2 regions of the Pseudoalteromonas sp. A25 genome follow, and region 1 is predicted to be linked to the other one. Evidence: predicted binding sites of a transcription regulator. Region 1 holds the regulator's gene; the other holds the start of a gene.
What was found. The regulator sigma-54, encoded in region 1, starts transcription at its own class of promoters, with help from an activator protein. The targets are predictions, from matches to a motif close to GTTGGCACGNNNNTNGNNT.
Positions count from the first base shown of each region.

Region 2: GDK41_RS05420 (LPP20 family lipoprotein) is a predicted target of sigma-54. The motif match lies at 1,982-2,000, and genes of this name have one in related genera.

Region 1 is NZ_AP021846.1:324,340-329,049, forward strand. It holds gene rapZ (RNase adapter RapZ) at 1-34, opposite strand, end outside; gene ptsN (PTS IIA-like nitrogen regulatory protein PtsN) at 53-505, opposite strand; gene hpf (ribosome hibernation promoting factor) at 508-795, opposite strand; gene GDK41_RS01520 (RNA polymerase factor sigma-54) at 823-2,331, opposite strand; gene lptB (LPS export ABC transporter ATP-binding protein) at 2,388-3,113, opposite strand; gene lptA (lipopolysaccharide transport periplasmic protein LptA) at 3,116-3,643, opposite strand; gene lptC (LPS export ABC transporter periplasmic protein LptC) at 3,633-4,187, opposite strand; gene GDK41_RS01540 (KpsF/GutQ family sugar-phosphate isomerase) at 4,288-4,710, opposite strand, start outside.
Region 2 is NZ_AP021846.1:1,210,828-1,215,537, reverse strand. It holds gene flgA (flagellar basal body P-ring formation chaperone FlgA) at 1-588, shown strand, start outside; gene flgM (flagellar biosynthesis anti-sigma factor FlgM) at 657-980, shown strand; gene flgN (flagellar export chaperone FlgN) at 973-1,401, shown strand; gene GDK41_RS05420 (LPP20 family lipoprotein) at 1,468-1,893, opposite strand; gene GDK41_RS05415 (flagellar assembly protein T N-terminal domain-containing protein) at 2,056-3,246, shown strand; gene GDK41_RS05410 (carbon-nitrogen hydrolase family protein) at 3,411-4,136, shown strand; tRNA gene GDK41_RS05405 (tRNA-Arg) at 4,494-4,568, opposite strand; gene GDK41_RS05400 (FlgO family outer membrane protein) at 4,655-4,710, opposite strand, start outside.

The DNA of each region.
Region 1 (4,710 bases):
AACCAGAGCGACCGCTAATGATGATTAATTCCACTATGCTTCTCCTGGTCACCTAATCTGCAGAGGCTATAATGGCATAAAGTTCCTCATCATTACCAGCGTTCCTTAACTGCTTACAAAACTCTTTGTTATTTAATTTCTCAGCAATCGCGGCTAAGGTCTTCAAATGCTGCTCATTATCGCCATCTGGCACGATGAGTGCGAGGAAGATATCCACTGGTCTATTATCAATAGCATCAAAGGGAATGCCTTGTTGGTTAACCAGTAACATTGCAGTGACCTGCTCTATGCCATCAATCCGGCCATGTGGAATCGCAATACCTTTACCTATACCTGTACTGCCCAGCTTTTCTCTGCTCATTAAAGCATTAAGAATATCATGGGGGTTCAAGTGAGGAAGTTGCTCGTGCGCCAGCTCGCTGATGTATTCGAGAACACGTTTTTTGCTATTAAAAAGGACTGCAGCTTTGGTGCAGTCCTTGTTTACTATAGAGCTTAATTTCATGATTAGTGTCGAATAAGCTTCTCTTTGTGCTTAATAACTTGACGGTCCAATTTATCTATTAAACCGTCGATTGCAGCGTACATGTCTTGATGTTCGGTTGAAGCAAAGAGTTCTCCACCATTAACGTGCAAAGTAGCCTCAGCTTTTTGTACAAGCTTTTCAACATCTAAGATTACATGCACATTGTTAATATGATCAAAGTGCCTTTCTAGCTTCGCAAACTTGTTGTTTACATAGTCTCTTAATGAATCGGTGATTTCTACGTGACGACCAGTTAAATTTAGTTGCATAAGCATTTTCCTTCTTTGGTAATACGTCTAAATCAGGCTTTTGCGCTGATTGGACGGTGGAATGGCTAACGACTCCCGATATTTTGCTATGGTACGTCGGGCCACCTTAATTCCTTGCTCCGCTAATATATCCGCAATCTTACTATCGCTTAATGGTTTAGCTGTATTTTCTGCGGCAATTAGCTTCTTGATAAGTGCTCGAATCGCTGTTGAAGAGCACTCACCTCCGTTTTCTGTACTAACATGGCTTGAGAAGAAATATTTCAACTCAAAAATGCCCCTGGGTGTGTGCATGTATTTTTGTGTGGTAACACGAGAGATAGTGGACTCGTGCATTTCAACCATTTCAGCCACATCGTTTAACACCATAGGTCGCATTGCTTCTGGGCCATGTTCAAAGAATGCCTGTTGTTGTTGAACAATGCAATTAGTAACTTTCATTAATGTTTCATTTCTGCTTTCTAAACTTTTAATGAACCATTTTGCTTCTTGTAAGTGTGAGCGAATAAACTGACTATCAGTGCTGGATTTAACCGAACGAGACATGGCTGCGTAATGGTCGTTAACACGGATTTTTGGCATACAGTCAGGGTTGAGCTCCACAACCCAACGGCCCTTTACTTTTTTAACAGAAACGTCAGGAATAACATACTCTGATTCTTCTCGAATAATACTAGAAGCGGGCTTTGGGTTGAGTGTATGAATTAAAGTCATGACCTCTTTCAAATCATTCTCTTTGAGCTTTGTTTTTTTCATCAAGGTTCGGTAGTCACGACTAGCCAATAAGTCGATGTGCTCATTGAGAATCATTTTGGTTTCATTTAACCAAGGGGTATTTGGGTCAAATTGATTGAGTTGTATGCATAAACACTCTTGTAGTGTGCGAGCACCTATTCCAATTGGGTCAAATAGCTGGATCCGTTTCAGTACAGCCTCTACTTCATCAAGCTCAATCGGCTCACCACTGTTGCCATCATTTAAGCTCTCTAGAATGTCTTCAGTACTGAGAGTCAGCGTACCGTTATCATCAATTGCTTCAACTATCGCTACAGCAATACCCCGATCAGTGGGACTAAATGGGGTTAGCTCTAGTTGCCACATTAAATATTCATGGAGTGTTTCAGTTGTTTCACCTTGATATATGGTTTCGTCTTCGGGCATTGGGCCGCTGCTTGCAGCAGGGGCGGCACTCATATACTCATCCCACGTGACATCCATGGCAAGCTCATCACTGAGTGTTTCTTTGGTTAGCGCTGAATCAGAGTCCATTTCATAGTCACTGATGGCCTCAACCTCTTGATTGTCCGTTTGTGTATCATCACGACTGTCATCTTTACCATTTTTTTCTTGGTCACTGCTATGGGTCTCTGGATCAGAGTCCGACTCATCGACTTCAAGAAGCGGGTTGCTATCCAGCGCTTCTTGAATTTCTTGCTGTAAATCCAGCGTGCTCAACTGCAGTAGGCGAATAGCCTGCTGTAGTTGCGGTGTCATGGTAAGTTGCTGCCCCATGCGCAGCTGTAATGATTGCCTCATGTACCTTTAACAATCCTTCTTGTTCTTTGTTATTAGTGTGACTAAGCGTACATTAACTATAGCTTGAATTGCTCACCAAGGTAGACATCTCTGACCGTTTGATCCGCTAAAACATGTTCAGGGGTACCAGAAGCGATGAGTTCTCCGTGTGATACAATGTAAGCTTTTTCACATACATCAAGGGTTTCTCGAACATTGTGGTCGGTAATAAGTACGCCTATGCCTCTATTTTTTAAATGCTCAATAATTTTCTTTATATCTAACACTGAAATAGGATCAACACCAGCAAAAGGCTCATCTAACAGGATAAATTTTGGATTTGCGGCTAAAGCGCGAGCAATTTCTACCCTGCGACGTTCACCACCTGATAATGCCATACCTAAGCTGTCTCTGATATGTTGAATATTAAATTCATCGAGCAGTTCATTTAAAACCTGTTCACGAGCTACTTTATTGAGAGAATTACGAGTCTCCAGTATCGCCATTAAATTTTGATAAACTGTCAGTTTTCTAAAAATGGATGATTCTTGTGGTAAATAGCCAATACCTAATCGAGCACGGTTATGCATCGGCAGTAAAGTGATGTCGTGGTCGTTAATACACACAGAGCCATGATCGCTAGGAACCAGCCCCACTATCATATAAAAACTAGTCGTTTTCCCTGCGCCATTGGGGCCAAGTAGGCCAACGATACTGCCAGCTTCAACGCTTAGGCTGACATTTTTAACAACTTGTCGTCCTTTATAGCTTTTCGCCAATGCGGTTGCAGTTAATACACTCATAGTTAGTTACCTTGGCCAGCTTGTTTGGCTTTTTTTTCAGGGACCAATATAGTGTGTACGCGAGCACTATCTTGTTCACCACGCTCGGCGCTAATCAGTTGCTTATCCATGTCGTAGGTGATTGCTTGTGCTTGAATAATCTGTCCTGCTTGGTTGATGGTTGCATTCCCTTTTATTTCTAAGGTGCGGTTGGCAACATCGTAGCGTATTTCCATAGCGCTGGCTGACAAAGTCGTTCCATCTGGTTGTTTTTCGCTAAAGCGCGCAGGTGAGCCTGTAGCAACGAGTAACTGCTTGTTGTCGCCGAGTTCTTCGCGGCGGTGTACCTCGAGCCTATCTGCATTGATTGTTCGGTTACCGTGAATAATTTCAACATTTTGCTCAAAAATGCCAATATTCGTTTTAAGCTGAGCTTGTTGCTTGCCTGCTTTGATAGAAACTTCATTCGCCATGGTCGTTTGTTGAGCAAAACTTGGCTGGCAGAGTATTGTTCCTAAAAGTATGGCAGTGATAAATAGTTTATTGGTCATAATAAATGGTTCGAGTGTGGTTTATTAGTTCAATGATATCAGTATTCAAATCAGCATTGAGGCCTTTACCGGTAATTTTTAAACTTGGGCCGGTGATCTCAACTGGCCGCTCTGATTGCATCAGCCGTTCGTCTATTTCAACACGAATGTTGTCCGCTTTTATTAGCGTTATCATTGCACCGGAAGTTAAATTTTTAGCTTCTACGTTGCCTTCTAACATTAATGTATTATTTTCATACAGTGTGGCCTCGGTAGATGAAATCAGCCAGTTCTGTGGTCCGTTATATAGTGTAAATACTGGCATCGTAAAATGGCTAAAGCCAAGCTCTTGATAAAGCTCCATTTTATCAGCGGTTACAGTATAACTACGAATTCCTGCTTCATTATATGAGGTTTGCTCTAGTTGTGTTGCAATATAATCTGGTTTGGCGATAACATCACTTTGATTGCGTACTTTGGGGGTTGTTTGTGTCAAGTAAGGGTACCAAAGCCAGAGCATTGCAGCGATAAAGACGACAAACAGGGCAACACGGTTGCTACTCATATATCAGCTCTCCTGTGCTGCATACTACAGTAGAGGTGATAAAATGAATCAACAATGAACCAAGGTAATCTTCAGTTTCAGCCGCTACCGCTGTCGTCATTTATAATACTCCCGCCCGCAATAAATCTTGAGTATTGAGCGCGCCAATAGGGCGCTTGTTGTCATCTATGACAACTAAACCATTGATTCGTTTCGTTTCCATTATATTGAGTGCTTCTGCGGCTAACATATCCTCACGCGCAGTTGTACAATTAATGGTCATCGCTTTATGGATGGGTGTTGTGTGTAAATCAATTCGTTGTTCGATAATGCGCCGTAAATCACCGTCAGTGAAAATGCCAACAAGCCTTTCTTGTTCATCTACCACAGTAGTCATTCCAAGGCCCTTTGCAGACATTTCAAATAATGCATCTTTGATAGTACTTAGATGTGAAACCACAGGTACCTGATCTGCTTTATGCATAATTTCACTTAAAGTTAACAGTAAGCGTTTGCCAAGTGCGCCTCCTGGGTGAGACAAAGC
Region 2 (4,710 bases), 890 kb from region 1:
TTGTATATTGAAAATCTTGTTATCTCTCAGAGTGATTCGAACATAAAAATTCGCGCTCTGCCATTGGATGCAAGACTGCCAGAAAAAGAATGTAAATCACCTTTGGACATCACAACAAATTCTACTGCGCCGTTTAATCGGCAGGTTACAGTACAAATTAAGTGTGATGATCTATCTAGCTGGACTCAGTACGTACATATTCGTATTGAAGAGCTATTTCCTGTTATCGTAAGTACTGAAATGATAGCCAAAGGTGAACTGCTGACCAAAGAGCATTTAAAGTTAGAGTATCGGCCAAAACACTTCGTAAGAGCGTCGTATATAGATGATGAAAGCTTACTTATTGGCAGTCGAAGTAAACGTGTTTTACGCGAGGGTATGCCTATTGGAATGCATCATATTTGCATGGTTTGTAAAGGCGACATAATCAGTATTTTTGCAAAAACGAGTACATTAACGATAAAAACTCAAGGCGTCGCACTGAAGGATGGGAACCTCGGTGAACAAATTCAGGTTAAAAATCAAAAGTCTGGAAAAATAGTATCGGGAAGGGTAAAAGATGTTGATTCAATAGAGGTCAATTTCTAAAAAATTTGCTAAAGTTATACCTATAACAGCCGATAGTCTAGGTAAGAAATTTTATTTGGGTCACAATCATGGTAAATAACGTAAAAGGTCAAGCGCAGTCAAACAGCGTGCTTAATAATATTAAGCAACAAAAAGCTGAGTTGCAAAAAAATGATGCGACTGCGAATAGCGCACCTTCAAAAGCGCCTCAAAAAGCTGCTTCAGATTCAGTTAGTTTGACGCCTCAAGCACGTCAGCTTAAAAACCTGCAAGACAAAGCACAGGATGCACCAGCATTCAACAATGAAAAAGTCGCTGAGCTTAAAAAAGCGATCAGCGAAGGAAAGTATCAAGTAGACGCAGAAAAGCTGGCAAAGAATATCGCGGCGTTTGAGTTTGATATGTATGGATGAACATCTAACTCTTTGTCTTCATAAGTTAGAACAACAGCTCACTCATTTAACAGCTTTGACCCAGCTGTTAGACAGTGAGCTTAATGCGTTGGCAGCAAAAAAAGGCGATGGTCTTAAAGATATAGCCCGAGAAAAGCTGACGTTATTAAATACCATCCAAAAACTTGATAAGGAATTATCAGGCTTCGAAAAATCACTTTTTGCTCATCAAGAGTCGCAGCACATAACCTCTAAAATCAATTCGCTACTGATTGAGTGTAAACAAAAAAATGAAGTGAACGCTCACGCTGCACACCAAGCTAACTTAAGCATTAGAGAGCTTAAAGATATTCTTATCGGTGGGCCGTCTTCTGTAACCTATGGGCAGGATGGCGCTGTAGTATCTCAAAATAACGAACTAGTTAGAAACTTAAAAGCGTAAATGGATTTATAAGTATTCTATTTACGCTTTACAGATATTAAACTCAGAGTGTTTGACAATCGTTGTCTAGTAATAAGTGACCCGCTTTATTTTCCTCGGCTTTACTTGCGTAATATATAAATCGTGTACACGTTTCATATCTAATTCAAGCTCGGTCACATACGTGTCACCTGCTGCATAGCTTTTTACTACCTTCGCACCACGAATAACGCCATTAACTTGACTTTTTAAGCCATCGTTCTGAGCGATAGCACCTTTGATTGTTGTACTTGATGAAATACTCTGACCATAAACTTGCTCGGTTAACTCGCGATACGCTTCAAGTTTTGATACCTTAACTGCCATAAGCATTTTTTGCGAAGGACTACTACCCGGTTGATCACTTAAAGGGGCATACCCAATTGCTTTCAATACAGGATAATGATCAGGTTCAACATATTCATATTCGACATGCTTATCAAACAAACTGCTACAACCGCTCATGACAAACATAGCCGAAAGCAGCCCGACCAAACTAACTCGCTTAAGTTGCTTTTTGATATTCATAATTGACCACCTTATAAAATTTCTAGCTTTACATATGCACAATTCTTGCCAGAAATTGTGGTACACCCCTTGCTACTAACCCTATACTGACACTGTGGGACATATAACATGATTAAGGCTATTATTTTTCTTGTACTGATTTGTAGCAGTACTTTAGTAAAAGCAGAGTGGTTTGAAGTAGTAGGCTATGCAAGCACACAAGGGCGAGATACGGCTCAAGCAAGACAAGCAGCGGTACAAGATGCGATTACTCAAGCACTTATATTTTCAGGGGCAACCATAAGCAGCGTACAAAGCATTGCTGATGGTGTGTTAAATCAAGATGAAATTAAAATCAAATCTCATGGTGAAATACAACAGGTTAACCTTGTTAGCGAAAGCCACGAGGGAGACAATTATAGTGTCACGTTACATCTAGATATTTACGCAACTCACAACCAATGCGCTGAGCAAAAGTTCAATAAACAAATAGCCATCACACAAAGTCAGTTAACTCAGCCTCATCAGGCGCGTTTGGGTCAAATTTTTGACATAGCAAAATCTACATCACAACGCCTCTTCAACACTTTAAATGAGCGGACTAGCACCGTAAAACCTATTCCATATTTAAATACTATTAATGTCAGAGAATATTTTGCACAACAGTTTGACTATAACCCCGCTTTAATCGAAACAATTGCAACAAACAGTAATAGCCAATACGTTCTACTCAGCCAAATAACAGATATTGCAGCAATGGATAAATTAAACAGTGATTACGCATTTTGGCAAAGTGATGAATACGCAAGAAGCTTCAAAATTGATTTTGCTTTATATGACGCTCTGACATACGAAAAAGTGTGGTATCAGCATTATGCTACACGAGGTGTTTGGCCCTTTGAAAAAACTGAGCTAATTGATGTCTATAGCGATAAGTTTTGGAACACACATTACGGCCAGCAGATACAGGAAGTGTTTAACAAGCTTAGCCAAGATCTCAATGCTGCGGTTTCATGTATACCCACTAAAGGAAAGATTTTATATCTTAATGATGATCAAGTTGTTATTAACCTTGGCCGAGTCCATGGTTTAGAGCCTGGCACCGTACTTTCAATCATGCATCAGAGCAGCATCATTACAAACCGAGGCTCTGTCGTGAACTCTACTATACAAACCATTGATCAAGTGAAAGTGATCAGTGTCAATATGCAAAATGCGACAGCAATCAACTTGAACACTCGCCCATTGAGTAACATTCAACTTAACGATATTGTTCAGGTTAAAATAAAAAATGAAGACAACTTTTCGCTTCACAATTAAAATCACATCGACAGAAGCAAATAGCATGCATGGCTATGGATAGGCTTTAGGGCGATGCATGCTATTTAACGCCAGTCAGCCACCAAAATTTTAGATAAAGCTTACCCCGGCAGAGTGCCCATTTACGACTAATAAACGTTACTATTTTTGGAGTTTAAAAATTAATGCTCGCTCTTGCACAAATCAAAGCCCATGATAGAAACATTCCTAAAAGTATAGAGACACATATTCAAGCATTAGTAACAGCTTCTACTTTGAATGCAAAGGTTGTTGTTTTTCCAGAGATGTCACTCACTGGATATGACCTGGCCTATGCAGCTCAACATCCATTTAAAGGCGTAGATGATACAAGACTGAGGCCCCTGCTTAACATGGTAAAAAAATTGGCAATCACAGCCATCGTTGGTTGCGTGTTAAAACAGCAAGATAAGCTCTATATCGCTGCGCTAATATTATGCCCTCAAGGAAAAAATAGCATTTATCTAAAGCAAAACTTACATGACGGTGAAGCAGCTTATGTTAGCTCTGGAACAAAACCGATTTCACATAACGTCGAAGGACTCAAATTTTCATTTGGTATTTGCGCCGATTTTTACCAGCCTGAGCAGCTATTATCAGAAAGCGCATCAAACCCAGATATTCTTATTTTAGCGGTATTAATATCACAGCTCGGGTTCGCAAAAGATATCGAGATACTGAAAAATATCAGTAAGAGCGTGCCGCTCGCTTTTGTAAACTATACAGGCACTACAGGGGGTTGGAATGCCTGTGGCACATCATCAATTGTTTGCAATGGAAAAGTTTCCTTCAGCGCCCCCAAAGAAGTTGAAGGGCTGTTGCTTATGGAGTCAAATGGTAATAGTCGGTTTTTCAAGTTAGACCCCTTTTAAACATGCTACGAATGATTTTTTTGATAAACACGAATAATACCAATTGCATTAAATTGGTGATCAGATATTGCGACAGATAAATGGCTTAGTAACAAGGCAAATATTTCGCTATGTAGTTATTCTACATGAGAAATATTTAACGCAGTTAATGAGTTATTTAGCTCGCTAGAATGATCAATGTATTAATAAAATTGGTATAACTCTTTGAGCTATGAAAAGCACCTTAATTTGCCATTAGGCTTCTTGGAGCGTCAAAACATCGTGTTGTGCCAACACCGCTTGAAACAACGTGAGACAAATATTAAAGGTAGTGGAAAGGCATAGTGAACCGAAATGAGCAACTTTTAGACGATATGTTGGCGGCCCCTGCAGGAATCGAACCTGCAACTATCCCTTAGGAGGGGACTGTTATATCCATTTAACTAAGGGGCCGTAACGCTAAAATTATAGCGGTATGGCCCATACAATTTCAACACTTTTTTATATAAGTCAGCGACTTGAAGTTACCTTTAAGTAACCTACTGTGGCTCAAGTACGGCAACTTCATCACTGTATAACACATAACTTGGTACAA